Regions from separate parts of the Paenarthrobacter sp. NPDC091711 genome, predicted to be linked through region 2. Evidence: riboswitches for the same ligand, from Rfam matches in the RefSeq annotation. Region 2 holds a riboswitch; each other region holds the start of a gene.
What was found. Region 2 has a riboswitch for cyclic di-AMP ahead of ACIQH5_RS17700 (M23 family metallopeptidase). Riboswitches for the same ligand answer to the same signal wherever they lie in the genome.
Positions count from the first base shown of each region.

Region 1 (3,438 bases), on a different contig from region 2:
CCGAGGACCTTCTGTGCCGCATCCAGGATGTCCTGAAGCGCCGACTCACTGGTTTGCGGTGCCGATGCGGCGGTCGGCTTTCCCGGCTTCGGCTTGGACGTCGGCGTTGCAGTATCCGTGGGCGTCGGAGTCGGTGTGGGAGTGCCAGTGGGGGTCGGCGTTGGCGTGGGAGTGACGGTTGGTGTCGGCGCAGGCGGTGTGGTGATGGTATCCGAGGGCACCTCGCTCGGCGCGGGTGCCGGCTGGCTGGGGGCGGGGGTGGCCGCACCGGGAACAGACGGGACTGCGGACGGCGCTGCTGACGGAACCCATACCGGGTCAGCGAGCGAAACTTGAGGGGTGGGAGCCGACGACGCCGGCACTGCCTCGGGTGCCTGGGCGACCGTCGCGGGCTGGCCGGCTTCCGAGGTCGCACTTGCCCCTGATGGCGTCGAGGCTGATGGAGATGACGCCGTGGTGTAGGAAGCCTTGGGCCCGGGCGACGCCGAACCTGAGCTGCGAGCATGGCCCCCGCTGGCTTCCTGCGCAGGGGTTTCCTGGCCGAAGAACGGAAGATCAAGGGCCGGTCCCAAAGCACCGGCTGTCAGTACCAGGCCAAAGGCGCCTGCGACCACGGCCATGCGCTGGCTCATGTGTTTGACCGAGGCTGCTTTTCGCAGGACGGTTTGTGGTTCACGACTAATAGAGGACGTGGAGCCGAAGCCGGACTTGGTGGGTGCAGCTGCCTGCTTCCGGGCATCCTTACGGCTTGCCAGCGATGCCGAGGCTGTTGCAGCAGCGGCAACCTGCGCCGGGGACTTGCCGCGCGGGGACTCAGCGGGTTCCGGCGTGCTCGCGGTTTCATCGAGGGCAGAGACCACGGGGATGGCCGCAGTTACGGGTTCCTGTGGTGCAGGCTGCACCAATGGAATAGCTGCCGTTGCGGGTTCCCGGGAGCTGTCATCCCGCGAATCTGCTTTCATGCCCGGCGGCACGATGGGAATGGCAGCAGTAGGGGGTCCCGGTGTGGTGGACTTCGGAGCTGCCGATGACTCAGGCGCAATCACAGCCTGAGCAGCGCGCTCACGTTCGGCCGCACGAAGTTCCGCACGTGTTGCGGGGGTCGCGATGGTGGGCGTGGCCGCCTTGGCGGGCTCCGGCGTCGTGCTTGTGCCTTCCAAATTTTCGGGGCGTGCCGGGTTCTGCGGCGAATCGGCGGAATCCGCCGGTGTGTTGTCAAGGAATCCGCTGGGTTGGGCCCGACGGCGTCCGGTTGGCTTGGTGCGCCCGTCCTCAGTGTGGGGGCGGCGCGGCTGATCCATGGTTGGGGACATGGTGGTTGCCTCTCAACGCCTTCGAGGTTAGCTGTCGGGTTCGGACGAGGCCGTCCGGCCGCCTGAGCGGCTTCACCCCAAGGACTTGGATACCAAGCCCGGGAACTCTGGGTCCCCCGCCTCTGCCGCGGGTCTGGCGGATCCCGGATTGCGGCAGAGCTCGGCGTCAATCCGGAAGCGGCCCAGCGGAGATATGGGTCGCCTTACGACGGTACATGAGCTGGAAAGTAAAGTCACATTAATGTAACGGGCGGTAGGCCTGACCAAGCGACAGGGTTCTATGACTTAGGCTTCGGGGCCGGTGCTGGAGCCGGCAACTCATGCTGAATCTTCTGGATCTGCACGGCCTGGTGTGTTTCCGGACGGAAGATTTCGTCGGCCACTCCCAGCATTCCGCCGGTGGCTCCGCGACGAACGTTCCCACGGTTGTTGTGCCGTGAGGACCAGTACCAAAGTCCCGCCACCAGGGCCGGGACGCCAAGTACCGCCGCCAACACGAGCAAGATATCCATGGCCTAACACTAGCTTCGCGCTGCACCGGCAGGTAGACATTGTCTATGGACCTGCCTGTGATGCCACCCGTCTCGCCCATGCTCGCCAAATCTGTTCCGACCATCCCTGATGTTGGGCATTACGAGCCCAAGTGGGACGGATTCCGGACCATCGTCTTCAAAGACGGTGATGAGATCATTCTGGGAAGCCGCAACGAGAAGCCGATGACGCGCTACTTCCCGGAAGTGGTTGAGGCGCTGCGAAAGAACCTTCCGGACAAATGCGTGCTCGACGGCGAGATCGTCCTGATCGAGGGCAATCGGCTCGAATTCGAGGTGCTTCAGCAGCGGATTCATCCCGCCGACAGCCGGGTGAGGATGCTCGCTGAGAAGACTCCGGCGTCCATGGTTGCGTTCGACATCCTTGCCCTTGGCGAGGAGAACCTGATGGCCAAACCGTTCTCCGAGCGCCGTGGCATCCTGGAACGCGCGCTCGCCAAAGCCGAGCCCCCTGTCTATGTGACTCCTGCGGTGAACGATCTTGAACGGGCGCAGGAGTGGTTCGTGCAGTTGGAAGGGGCGGGACTGGACGGCGTGCTATCCAAGCCGCTCGATGGCGCCTACCAGCCCAACAAGCGCGTGATGTTCAAGACGAAGCACGAGCGCACGGCGGATTGCGTCGTGGCGGGATTCCGCTGGCATAAGACCGCGAAAGTTGTGGGCTCAATGCTGCTTGGCCTCCACGATGACACCGGCCGCCTGCATCATGTGGGAGTGGTGGCATCGTTCCCCATGGCTAAGCGGGAGGCCTTGGTGGCAGAGCTTGAGCCGTACCAGATTGAACTCGGCGAGCACCCGTGGGGTGAGTGGGCCAAACAGGACGAGACTGCCGGAGGTTCGCGCATGCCCGGCGCCCAAAGCCGGTGGAGCGGGGGCAAGGATTTCTCCTTCGTACCCCTTCGCCCCGAACTCGTGATCGAAGTGGCGTACGACTATATGGAGGGGGACAGGTTCCGGCACACCACGCAGTTCCGCAGGTGGCGGCCGGACAGGACCCCTGAGAGCTGCACGTACTCTCAGTTGGAAGAGCCCGCTGCGTACGATCTCGGGGAGATCCTGAAGCTGCCCAACGCCTAGAACGTTGCGAACCCGCTGCTACGTCGCTGGCCAGCAACGTAACAGCGGGTTGGCAGCGGAGTTACTCCTCGTGCCCTTGGTCGCTGCTCATGCTGCCTTCCGCGGGCGGGGTTTCGCCCGGAGGCACTCCGCCGCCGGGCTCCAACCCTGTGACGTTGCCGTCCAGCGGGTCCGGGTTGGCGGAAGCTGCGGGGTCCTCGTCTTCGTCCTGGCGCATATCGGGATCGTCGTGGATGCTATCGGCATCAGAGGTCGTGTCGTAGGGTCCTGTGGCGCCCGTGGCACCGAAGCCCTGGGTCTCTTCATTCGAGTCTTTGTCAGTCACGATCAGCCCTTTCGTAAGCAAACTTACTAATACGCTTGCTTCGTCAGCCTAGCCGGGACCAGCCCACCCGACAAGCGGCACCCAAACCAGGCGCCGGCGTCGTGCTTCAGTGCTTAGCGGTGGGGAGTCGTGGCAGTGACGAAGCTCCGGATGGCATCCGCCACAGCCTTCG
Region 1 covers NZ_JBIVTF010000003.1:324,356-327,793, forward strand. The annotation lists gene ACIQH5_RS07335 (hypothetical protein) at 1-1,313, opposite strand, end outside; cyclic di-AMP (ydaO/yuaA leader) riboswitch at 1,316-1,462, opposite strand; gene ACIQH5_RS07340 (hypothetical protein) at 1,592-1,825, opposite strand; gene ACIQH5_RS07345 (ATP-dependent DNA ligase) at 1,871-2,941, shown strand; gene ACIQH5_RS07350 (DUF6480 family protein) at 3,003-3,266, opposite strand; gene ACIQH5_RS07355 (alpha/beta fold hydrolase) at 3,380-3,438, opposite strand, start outside.
Region 1: it holds a riboswitch for cyclic di-AMP, as region 2 does, so the genes downstream of both, ACIQH5_RS07335 (hypothetical protein) here and ACIQH5_RS17700 (M23 family metallopeptidase) in region 2, are expected to answer to the same signal.

Region 2 (3,438 bases):
CCGAGGACCACTTCATAGCCTTCCGGAGCGCGGAAGAACTGGCTGAGTCCTTCACGGACCGAACCAACCAGGTTCTTGACGGGAGCCTGGCGGTGGGAAGTGCCGAGAATGGTGGACGATGCTGCAGACAGCGCCTCGATCTGTTCCGGGCGAACCTTGGACGGTCCAGCGCCGAAGCGTCCGTCCTTGGGCAGCAGGTCGGCGGGAATGGTGATGCTGTTGTCGCTCACGTGGCGCTCCAATGGGTGTCGGCTAGAGATGGGAGGTGGCATAGGGCAGCAACTGCCCCTTCGACACCCCAATTCTGCCTGACACGGCCCGCGCGCAGGAACCTGCGGCCGTCATAGTCCGCTACGTGGAATGCGGGCTCACCGAATGCGACCGGAATTATCCAGAGTAATTCCAAATAAGCTAGGCTGGGGGTTGGCGTTCAGGGGGCGGCGGTGTACACCGTCCGCCCTGGCAAGGGACGCGGTACGGTGGAGATTACGCAAGAAACTGCGTTCGAGGAGAGCTGAGCTGGATGACGGATCTGATCGATACCACTGAGATGTATCTTCGGACCATTTTGGAGCTTGAAGAAGAAAACATTGTGGCTCTCCGGGCCCGCATCGCCGAGCGCCTGCGCCACTCCGGACCCACTGTTTCCCAGACCATCGGACGCATGGAGCGCGATGGCCTGGTGATTGTGTCCAACGACCGCCACCTTGAACTGACGGAAGTGGGCCGGAAGCGCGCCACCGAAGTCATGCGCAAGCACCGCTTGGCGGAGCGCCTGCTGGCTGATGTGATCGGGTTGGATTGGGCTTACGTTCACGATGAAGCGTGTCGCTGGGAGCATGTCATGAGCGAGCGCGTGGAGCGCCGCCTCTACGAGCTTCTGGAGCATCCCACGGAATCGCCTTACGGCAACCCCATCCCCGGACTTGAGGCGCTCGGTGGCCTTGCCAGCCAGCCCTTCCCGCGGCTCGACGTCAACCTGCTTCAGGCCATGGACGGATATGCCCCCGACTCGCGCGTGGCGGTCACCCGGCTCGCCGAACCCATCCAGGTGGAGCCGGAGCTCCTGACCCAGCTGGACGAAGGCGGAATCCGCCCGGGCGCAAGTGTCTCGCTGGAACGCGTTGGCGAGTACATTTCGGTCCGGGTCCCCGGTATTGAAGGCGCTTTGGAATTGCCTCCCGAGGTGGCTGCGCACGTTTTCGTCTCCGTCAGCTGACCGGAGCCGGAAGGCGCCGTGCCAAACCTCACTTCTGCGCCTGTTCTGCGCGTGTGACCTGCGGTTTTCTGAAAAAGATGATAAAGGCCTTCCGCGCTGAGTGCGTTCCTGTTGATAACGAATTTATTACCGAAGGCCTTAATCCCCTATAGTTATCTACTAGCGCCGATACCAAAGCGTTACCTGATCCGGAGCCGAGCTCTGCCAGCGGATCAGGTGTGTCACCCACCACTGGCAGAGGCGGGGGAACCACAAGCGGCTGTCTAAAGAAGCAGCCTTGGGGTGAAGTCCGCAGCAGAAGTGCCCACGTATGCAAGTCCCTCTTGGGATACCTGTGTGCCGTGAGCGCCTCGTGCGGACCGGGTCTTTGTACTCTCTGACCCGAATCCGACAGCTAACTTCGCAGGCTTTTGAGAGAGGAACAGAGTTTGACATCGCAGAACGTCAGGGGCCGCCGCCGTGCGTCCGGCCCCGCTGCTGAGCTGCGGCCAGCCACCGTCGTAACGGAGATCCGGCCCCGCGACACCGAGCGTCAGGTGCGCCGCCGTAAGAGCCCCTTGCGCCAGGTTGCCGACTTCGCCGCTGCCAGCGGCGTCGGGCAGAAGGCCGGTGTTGCGCTTGCCGCCACCGGACTCGCCCTGACTGTCGGACTGCCGGCCACCAGCCCGGTCATGGCCACCTCGGAATCAGGCCAGACCGAATCCGCCCTTGCCGTCGCAGCCCCCGCCGGCAGCCAGCCGGAGGTCTCCGCCGCCGCTTCGGCCAAGATCGACTTCAGCCGCGCCGCCGTCGCCACTGCAGCTGACCCCGATGGGAAGCTGAAGCAACTGCTCAGCGCCCAGTCGGCCGGAAGCATCCAGCGCGCCTCATCCGTTGGCACCATGGCCAGCCCGCTTGATTCGCTCGCCACGGCATCCCCCTTCGGCTACCGTGTCAGCCCCCTCACGGGCGGCGCCGGCGATTTCCACCGGGGCCAGGACTTCGTAGCCCAGTGCGGCACCGCTGTGCACGCAGCAGCCACCGGCAAGGTCACCTTCGCTGGATGGCACGAGTACGGCGGAGGCAACCGCGTGGTCATTGACCACGGCAACGGCCTCGAAACCACGTACAACCACCTGTCGTCATTCACCGTCCAGGTGGGCCAGACCGTCAACCGTGGCGATACCGTCGCGCTGAGCGGCACCACGGGCGCTTCCACCGGCTGCCACCTCCACTTCGAGGTCCAGGTCAACGGAGAAGTAGTAGACCCCATGGGCTGGCTCTAAGCCAGCTGATGGTCGCCTCTCGCATATGCGGGACGCCCCGTGACCTGAATGTGACATTCGCGTTCAACTGTTGTAGCGTACAGAGCGCATCGGCTTTTTAGGGGGCCGGTGCACTTGAGTGGATTGCCTAGCTCTGCCACCGCTCAAGGTCCGTTCGCATAAATCGTCTGGCAGGGGCGGGGGAACCACTTCTGGTCTTCGAGAGAAGGCCTTGGGGTTAAGTCGCAAAACTTCTTTGGAAGCAGAGCGGCCGGATGACTCCCATCCGAATCCGACAGCTCACCTCGCAGGCATTGGGAGAGGCTACCTACGTGTCATCACGCACTACCCCTGCGCGCCATCGCGCCCAAACGGTTCGTACGAACCCGTTGAACACGCTTTCCAAGGCTGTTTCCTCCAACGCCGGAACTGTGGGCCGCCAGGCCGCCGTTCTCGCAGCAGCCTCAGGCCTCGTCCTCACTGTCGGATTGCCCGCACACGCAGCAGACGCCGACGTTTCCAAAACCGAAGCCTCCAGCACCCAACAGCTGGTTGTTACGGCAGTGGTCACAGCAGAGCCAACAGCCACCGTTTCCTTCGAGAGCCCCACCGTGGCCACCAAGGAAGCCCCCAAGGTAGTCCAGCGCGCAGCCCAGGTTACTGAGCGTGCAGCGGCCACCACCGAAGATGCGTCTGAAGCCGTGACGGCGAAGTCCTCCGAAGCCAAGGACCCGGCTGCCAGCGCAGCTGCCTCCGGCTTGGCCGCCATCGCCTACACCGGAATCGGTTCTCCCTACGTTTGGGGCGGCACAACGCCCAACGGTTGGGATTGCTCCGGCTTCACCCAGTGGGTTTACGCACAGGCGGGCATCAGCATCCCCCGCGTGAATGCCTGGACGGCCATGACCCCCACCAGCACTCCTTCTCCCGGCGACCTCGTCATGCAGAACGGCGGAGCCCACGTGGGCATCTACG
Region 2 covers NZ_JBIVTF010000013.1:103,999-107,436, reverse strand. The annotation lists gene serC (phosphoserine transaminase) at 1-230, opposite strand, end outside; gene ACIQH5_RS17705 (metal-dependent transcriptional regulator) at 524-1,219, shown strand; cyclic di-AMP (ydaO/yuaA leader) riboswitch at 1,402-1,643, shown strand; gene ACIQH5_RS17700 (M23 family metallopeptidase) at 1,648-2,484, shown strand; cyclic di-AMP (ydaO/yuaA leader) riboswitch at 2,623-2,791, shown strand; gene ACIQH5_RS17695 (C40 family peptidase) at 2,796-3,438, shown strand, end outside.

Region 3 (3,438 bases), on a different contig from region 2:
GATCGCCGTTTTGAGGGCTTCCGGCACCGCCTTAAACACGGCAGTGCGGAATCCCGTGAGCACCAGGATGAGCATGGTGACACCGGACAGCACCACCAGGCCCATCATGTCCGGCCATGTCAGACCGGGGTGCGAGGCAACGGTGACCGCGACGAACGCGTTGACGCCCAGGCCTGTTGCCACCGCGAAGGGGTGCTTGGCCCAGGCGCCCATGAGGATAGTCAGGATGCCGGCCACGAACGCCGTGGTGGCTGCCACGGCGGTGAAGCCCAGTGACGCGCCGCTTGAGTCGGGCCCGGAGAGGATCAGCGGGTTCAACACCACGATGTAGCTCATGGCGAAGAAGGTCGCGAAGCCGCCACGGATTTCCCGCGAATAGGTGGATCCGCGTTCGGAGATCTTGAAGTAGCGGTCTACTGCAGAACCTTGTTTCAGCATGAAGGTCTCCGGGGATCGAGGGGAGTTTGCTCTCAAATCCTATGTTGTCCGGTGCGGGCCATCCCAACGATTCGCCTAGTCTGTAAGGAAGCCAACACTAGGAGAAACCGCCCCATGCGTACCATCCGCCCGCTTCTGGCCGCCGTCGTCGCTGCTCTTGCTTTTGCTTCCGCCCTGCTGTTTTCCGCGGCGCCGGCGTCCGCGCACGACGTCGCCGAATCAACCACGCCAGCCAACGGTGCCAGCGTGGCGGAAGTTCCGGCGTCGGTCTCCATTACGTTCAACAACCGCCCCCTCGCCATCGGTTCCGGTGTAACCGTGACGGCCGGAGGCGAGAACTGGGCAGACGGTCCCGTGGAAATTATCGACAACCAGGCCGTTCAGAAGCTTCGCGAGGGCGCCCCCGCAGGTGAGTTCACGGTGGTATGGCGCGTTGTCAGCTCCGATTCACACCCCATTGAGGGCACCTTCACCTTCACAGCCGCCGCGGGAGGCTCGACGACGGCGAGTGGTACGGCAGGTGCCTCGCCGACGGCGTCAGCTTCGTCAGCCGCGGTTCCCACCGCGGGTACCGCCGCGCCCGGCACGGCCAGCAATAATGAGCCGGCCGAGGACGCCTCGCAGCCCTTCCCGTGGAGCATCGTTGGGCTGGCTGTTGTAGCTGTGGGTCTCGTTATTTATCTCGCCGTTACCGCAAGGAAGAAATTGGCGGCTTCTAACGACGCGGATGCGGATACTCCCGCGGAATAGCGCGGTTTTCTACGTAGCTGCGAATATCTCGAATCGGTTACCGCGACACGCCGGACGCCCACTTCCCGTTACTTAAATGTGACTTCGGGGGAATCATCGCGTACGGTAGTACCTGTGCCTGTTCCACGTAGCGGGCACTTCCGGCCTGATTGCCTAGCTCTGCCGCAGTCCGGAATCCGTTCGCAGACAAACCTACGGCAGAGACGGGGAACCCAATTTAGGCCGCTTTCGAGCGTGCCTTGGGGTGAAGTCACGAAGCTTCCGCTGAACAGCGGGGGATAGTGGCCGGGTGACTCCCATCCGAATCCGACAGCTAACCTCGCAGGCATCGGGAGAGGCTCTTTCATGTCTTCACGCATTCTTCGCGGCCGTCGTAAGGCGGACAGCGTACGTCCTAATCCGTTCATCTCCATCTCGAAGGCAGTGGCCAGCAACGCTTCCGGCGCTGGCCGTCAGGCAGCTGTTATCGCAGCTGCCTCGGGCCTCGTTTTGACCGGTTCCATTGCTGCTCACGCAGCTGAGACCCCGGTTCAGCGCGATTCCAGCCCCGCAACGGTCGCCGAGACCGTATCCGAGGCACCCACCAAGGTTGTTACCGCCCTGTCGACGGCTACCGTCAACTTCGAGCGTCCCGCCGTTGCTTCCGTAGCAGCTCCGGTCATCGAAAAGCCGGCTCCTGTTGTTGAGGCTCCCGTAGCCAAGAAGGCAGCTGTGACCACCGCTGCTGCAACAGCTCCCGTCGCCGCTCAGGCTGCGGTTGCTGCTGCTCCCGTGGCTGCCGCACCGGTTGCCGCTGCTCCTGTAGCTGCTGCCCCCGCCGCTGGCGGAGTCAACGCAGCCATGGTTGCTTCGGCTTACGCACAGATCGGCATCTTCCAGGACTGCACCGCCATGGTTGAAAAGGCCCTTGGCTCCGCAGGCATCCCGGTAGGCGACCTCGGTCCCATGCAGTTCATGAACTACGGCAAGGTCGTTAGCGATCCCCAGCCCGGTGACATGATCGTCCAGTCCGGCCACGTTGCCATCTACATCGGCAACGGACAGGCCATCAGCGGCGGCATCAACGGCAACCAGACGGGCATCCACCCGATCAGCTGGTTGACCGCAACGGGTCCCCTGACCTACGTACGCGCTGGCGCATAAAGCCTCACGCTTAGTTCAAAGGCCGGTACCTCTTCGGAGGTACCGGCCTTTGGCGTTAAGTTCTGTTCGGAAAAGTTCAGCGCGTTATGTCCGACGCCGGATGGCGCGCCTGAGCGGCGGGGGCTGGCTGGGCTTGGCTGGCTTGGCTGGTGGGTGCTGCTAGGCGATGGCGATGCCGGGACCCGGCGGCAGGGCAACCTTTGAAGAGATCGCCTGGCCCACTGCCTTGGCTTGCCGCAGCACTTCCTTGGGAGACGGTGTAATGAGGTCTCCGACACCCACAAGGTGCATGCCGACGGCCCGCATGGCCGCGGCAAGATTCTGGCCTACCGCTATGCCAAGTTCGGCAAGCATGCGCCGCAACTGGCTTTGGGCGCAGCGCGTTACTACTACGTGGTCTGCCAGGAGAACACCGTGGGCCGTGTGGACCGCCCATTGGCGGGGACTTGATTCGAGGGGGCCGGATGCGTGGAGCCCGGTCCTCAGGCCCGCTGTGGTCATGCTGGCCACCAGGCCATATCCGATCTGCCGGGAGGGATCTGACCCCAGGAAATCAAGGCGCACGGCACGTGTGGTGTTGCGAACGTCCAAGTGATGGTTGGTGGCGTAGTTGCGCAGGTGGCGGAGGATTTCGTTGCGTTCCTGCATTGCTGCGGGATCGGCGGAGTCAGTGCGTTGAAGCATGCCTGTGTGGACGGACGGTCCTGGAGCGGACAACGCTCCGAACCCGTCCACAACGATTGAACCCACGCCGTAACGGCTGAGTTCGCTGGCAACTGCCAAGCCGGACAGGCCGGCTCCGATGACCACGGTGGTGGTGCGTTCCGTGGCGGAATCAGGCGTGAGTGACACTGCTTGGTTCCTCCTTGACGTGTGTGCCTTACGGCAGCGCGTGGGATCGCGTCCGAGTTCCCCAAGCGGCCGCAAATAAATGGCCGGGGCGTGTGTTGTGAGACACCCTCGCCGGCCATTCGGTGACTCGAACACTACCGAACTTTTTCGGCCATGGATAGCCTCTTAGGCGGCGCGTTTTGTCTGTTCGTCGGGAGCGCAATATCGACGGCCGGGAACCGAGCCCTGACCGTTATGCACATAGCCCAATGTCGT
Region 3 covers NZ_JBIVTF010000008.1:130,250-133,687, reverse strand. The annotation lists gene ACIQH5_RS13960 (NCS2 family permease) at 1-438, opposite strand, end outside; gene ACIQH5_RS13955 (copper resistance protein CopC) at 553-1,188, shown strand; cyclic di-AMP (ydaO/yuaA leader) riboswitch at 1,339-1,530, shown strand; gene ACIQH5_RS13950 (NlpC/P60 family protein) at 1,534-2,331, shown strand; gene ACIQH5_RS13945 (FAD-binding protein) at 2,491-3,183, opposite strand.
Region 3: it holds a riboswitch for cyclic di-AMP, as region 2 does, so the genes downstream of both, ACIQH5_RS13950 (NlpC/P60 family protein) here and ACIQH5_RS17700 (M23 family metallopeptidase) in region 2, are expected to answer to the same signal.

Region 4 (3,438 bases), on a different contig from region 2:
GAGGTCGGTCAGGAGGGTGCGTACGACGTCGATGCCCGAGTCGGGATCGTCGGTCCAGTCGAGGGGGACCTCATGAATGCGCAGAGCACAGCGTTCGGCGATGATCAGGAGCTCGGTATCAAAGAACCATGCGTCATCGCCGGTGTGGGGGAGCAACTGATGGGCGACATCGGCACGTATGGCCTTGAAGCCGCACTCCGCATCGGAGAAGCGTGCACCGGTGAGCACGCGCAGCAGAAAATTGTATGCGCGCGCAACGACGTCACGGCGGTGGCTGAATCTCCCCTGCGAACCTCTTGCCAGCCGCGTGCCGACGGCGAGGTCCGAGTGGCCGGAGATCAGTGGGGCCAGAAGGGGTGCCACGGCCGAAAGGTCGAGGGACAAGTCCAGGTCCACGTACGCAAGCAGGGGAGACGGAGAGGAAAGCCAGACCCGGCGGAGCGAGTTTCCGCGGCCCCTTAGATCCAGATGGACCACCTTGATCTCCGGGAGTTCCCTCGCCAGACGTTCGGCGATCCTCAGGGTGCTGTCCGTGCTGGCGTTATCCGCCACAGTGATCCGGAAGGTGTGCGGCAACGTGTCCATGAGGTGCCCGTGGAGCCTGCGCAACTGCTCTTCCAGGCGGGCTTCCTGATTGGACACGGGGATGGCGATGTCCAGGACGGGAACCGGCGCGCGTGTGTCCACGGGGGAGCGCTGCAGCTGCTGGTGGAGTACCGGCCGGGGATCTGTAAGCGTCATGCTTCCAGAATGGCGCCGCCGAATATGAGTGCTTTAGGCGGAAGCTGTGACCCCACTGTGAACCATGGGCCGTGCCTGTGAACCGGGGGAGCACCTGTGAAACGGCAAAAGCCGCGCCCGTTCCCGCCATCCGCTCCAGTGGGTACTGGTGCGAACGGCGGCAACGGGCGCGGCAATCAAGCAGTCTGGCTTAGTACCAGTTGTTGGCCAAGTGGAAGCCCAGAGCGGCGGACGGGGATCCGTAGCGCTCCTTGATGTAGTTCAGGCCCCACTTGATCTGGGTCTGGTAGTTGGTCTGCCAGTCAGCACCAGCTGAGGCCATCTTGCCGGCCGGCAGGGACTGGACGATTCCGTAGGCGCCGCTCGAAGCGTTCGTGGCAGTGGTCTTCCAGTTGGATTCCTTCTCCCACAGGGTGTTCAAGGCAGTCATCTCAGCTGCGCTCCAGCCGTAGTTGCCCAGGATGCTGAGTGCGTACGCCTTGGCAGCAGCGGGGTCGTCCACGGCTTTCGGGGCGGCAGCAGCAGCTGCAGCTTCCGCGGCGGCGGCGGCAGCAGCGGCGTCGGCGGCTTGCTTGGCAGCAGCGTCAGCGGCGGCCTTCTCAGCGGCCGCTTGGGCGGCGGCCTGGTCAGCGGCTGCCTTCTCGGCAGCGGCCTGCGCGGCTGCTGCCTGGTCAGCGGCAGCCTTCTCGGCGGCGGCCTTCTCAGCAGCTGCCTTGTCCGCGGCAGCCCGGTCGGTTGCGCCCTTGGCGGCGGCAGCATCCAGGGAAGCGGCGATTTCAGCTGACTTGTTGGTGCTGACCTGCGCGGCGGCCTGGGTCCCGGCAACGCGGCTCGCCTCAGGGAGGGTCAGTGCGGCGTTTGCGGCGGTTCCGAGCGATGCAACGCCCAGTGCGGCCGCTACGACACCGGCTACAACTGACATGCGGTGGCCGGACTTGCCCTGGCGGGCGGCGTTCTTGAGGACAGCTTGCGACTTGGTCAACGGTGCGTTGTGTTCGTCGCGGTGACGCGCGGAAGGGCGCGACTGATCGTTAAATTCAGACATGTGATTACCTCTCAGCGCCTGCGGAGTTAGCTGTCGGGTTCGGATGAGGTCATCCGGCCGCGCATCACGCTGCGGCTTCACCCCAAGGACCGGCAAAATGCCTGGGTCCGGAGACTCTGGGTCCCCCGTCTCTGCCTCGGAGAAAGAACGGACTCCGGGAAGTGGCAGAGCTCGGCGCATCCCGGATGTGGGCCTGCTTGGGGCGACCCACCCTTTCGACGGTACAGGAGGTTTCCCGAGAAGTCACATTTAGGTAACAGAGATCACGGCGCCGGTGAGTCGCCTTGCCGGATTCGTTATGCGAGTTCGCTGCCGACGGTGGGAAGCCGGAGGGCGAACTCGGTACGGCCCGGCCGTGAGGTCACTTCCACGGTGCCACCATGGGCGGCAACAATCGAATCCACAATGGACAAGCCGAGTCCGGAGGTGCCTTCGGAGCCTGACCTTGCGGCGTCAGCGCGGGCAAACCGGGAGAATATGCGGCCCTGAAAATCGTCCGGAATGCCCGGGCCATTGTCCGTCACGGTGACCACGGCGCTGCCATCAGCGGAGAGCATGACGCCCGTGACCACGGTGGTGCCGGGGTCCGTGTGTTTGCGCGCATTGGACAGAAGATTGGCCAGCATCTGGTGCAGTTGCGCTGCATCGCCGCGGACCGTCACAGGTTCATCGGGGAGCTGGAGCTGCCAGATGTGGTCCGGTGCCATCACTTTTTCGTCACTGACGGTTTCGATCACCAACTGGGTGAGGTCCACGTCCTCGACTTTCACGGGCTGGCCCTCGTCCAGCCTGGCCAACAACAGAAGATCCTCCACCAGGGTGGTCATGCGTTCGGATTGGCTTTGCACACGCGCCAAGGACCTCCTGCCGTCATCGGTGAAAGTCTCGGTCATCCTCAGCAACTCGGTATAGCCACGGATCGCGGTGAGCGGTGTGCGGAGTTCGTGCGATGCATCAGCGACGAACTGTCGCACCTTGGTTTCGCTTTCCTGCCGTGCCTCCAGTGCGTTGGAGACGTTGTTCAGCATCAGATTCAAAGCATGGCCGACGCTGCCCACTTCCGTTCCGGGATGAGCGGCCGACGCCGGTACGCGCACCGCTAGTGCCACCTCACCGGCGTCGAGAGGTAGGCGCGAAACCTTGGTGGCTACCTCGGAGAGCTGCTCCAGCGGCCGCATGGTCCGCCGGATAATCACGGTTCCCGCGAGTCCGATCAGCACCAATCCGCCCAACGAAACCAGCACCATGGTCCACACCAGGGAGGCCTCGGCGCTTTGCTTGTCCGCCAGAGGCAAACCTGTCACGATCACGTCGCCGTTGGTGTCCACTGCCACCAGCCTGTAATCGCCGTTGGACAGGGACCGATCCACGGGAAGGTTGTCCTTGGGGAGCGACAACAGGACTTGCTCGTCGGCTGCGGAGAGTGAAACGCGGTTTCCTTGGGCGTCGATCAGCCCGGAACTTCTCACGGTTGATCCATCGATCCTCGCATTGAGCGTACCCGCGGCCTGGCCGCGCGCTTCCAGCGGGTCAGGCCTTCCGGAGGGGTTCGTGGGAAAGTTCGACGGCGGCCTGCCGAAGTCATTCGCGCGGCTGGACGCCTGCTCCAATTGCCTGTCGAGCTGCTTGTTAAAAACCATGTCCATGGACGC
Region 4 covers NZ_JBIVTF010000007.1:105,713-109,150, forward strand. The annotation lists gene ACIQH5_RS12735 (glycosyltransferase) at 1-741, opposite strand, end outside; gene ACIQH5_RS12740 (hypothetical protein) at 932-1,786, opposite strand; cyclic di-AMP (ydaO/yuaA leader) riboswitch at 1,788-1,973, opposite strand; gene ACIQH5_RS12745 (ATP-binding protein) at 2,083-3,438, opposite strand, start outside.
Region 4: it holds a riboswitch for cyclic di-AMP, as region 2 does, so the genes downstream of both, ACIQH5_RS12740 (hypothetical protein) here and ACIQH5_RS17700 (M23 family metallopeptidase) in region 2, are expected to answer to the same signal.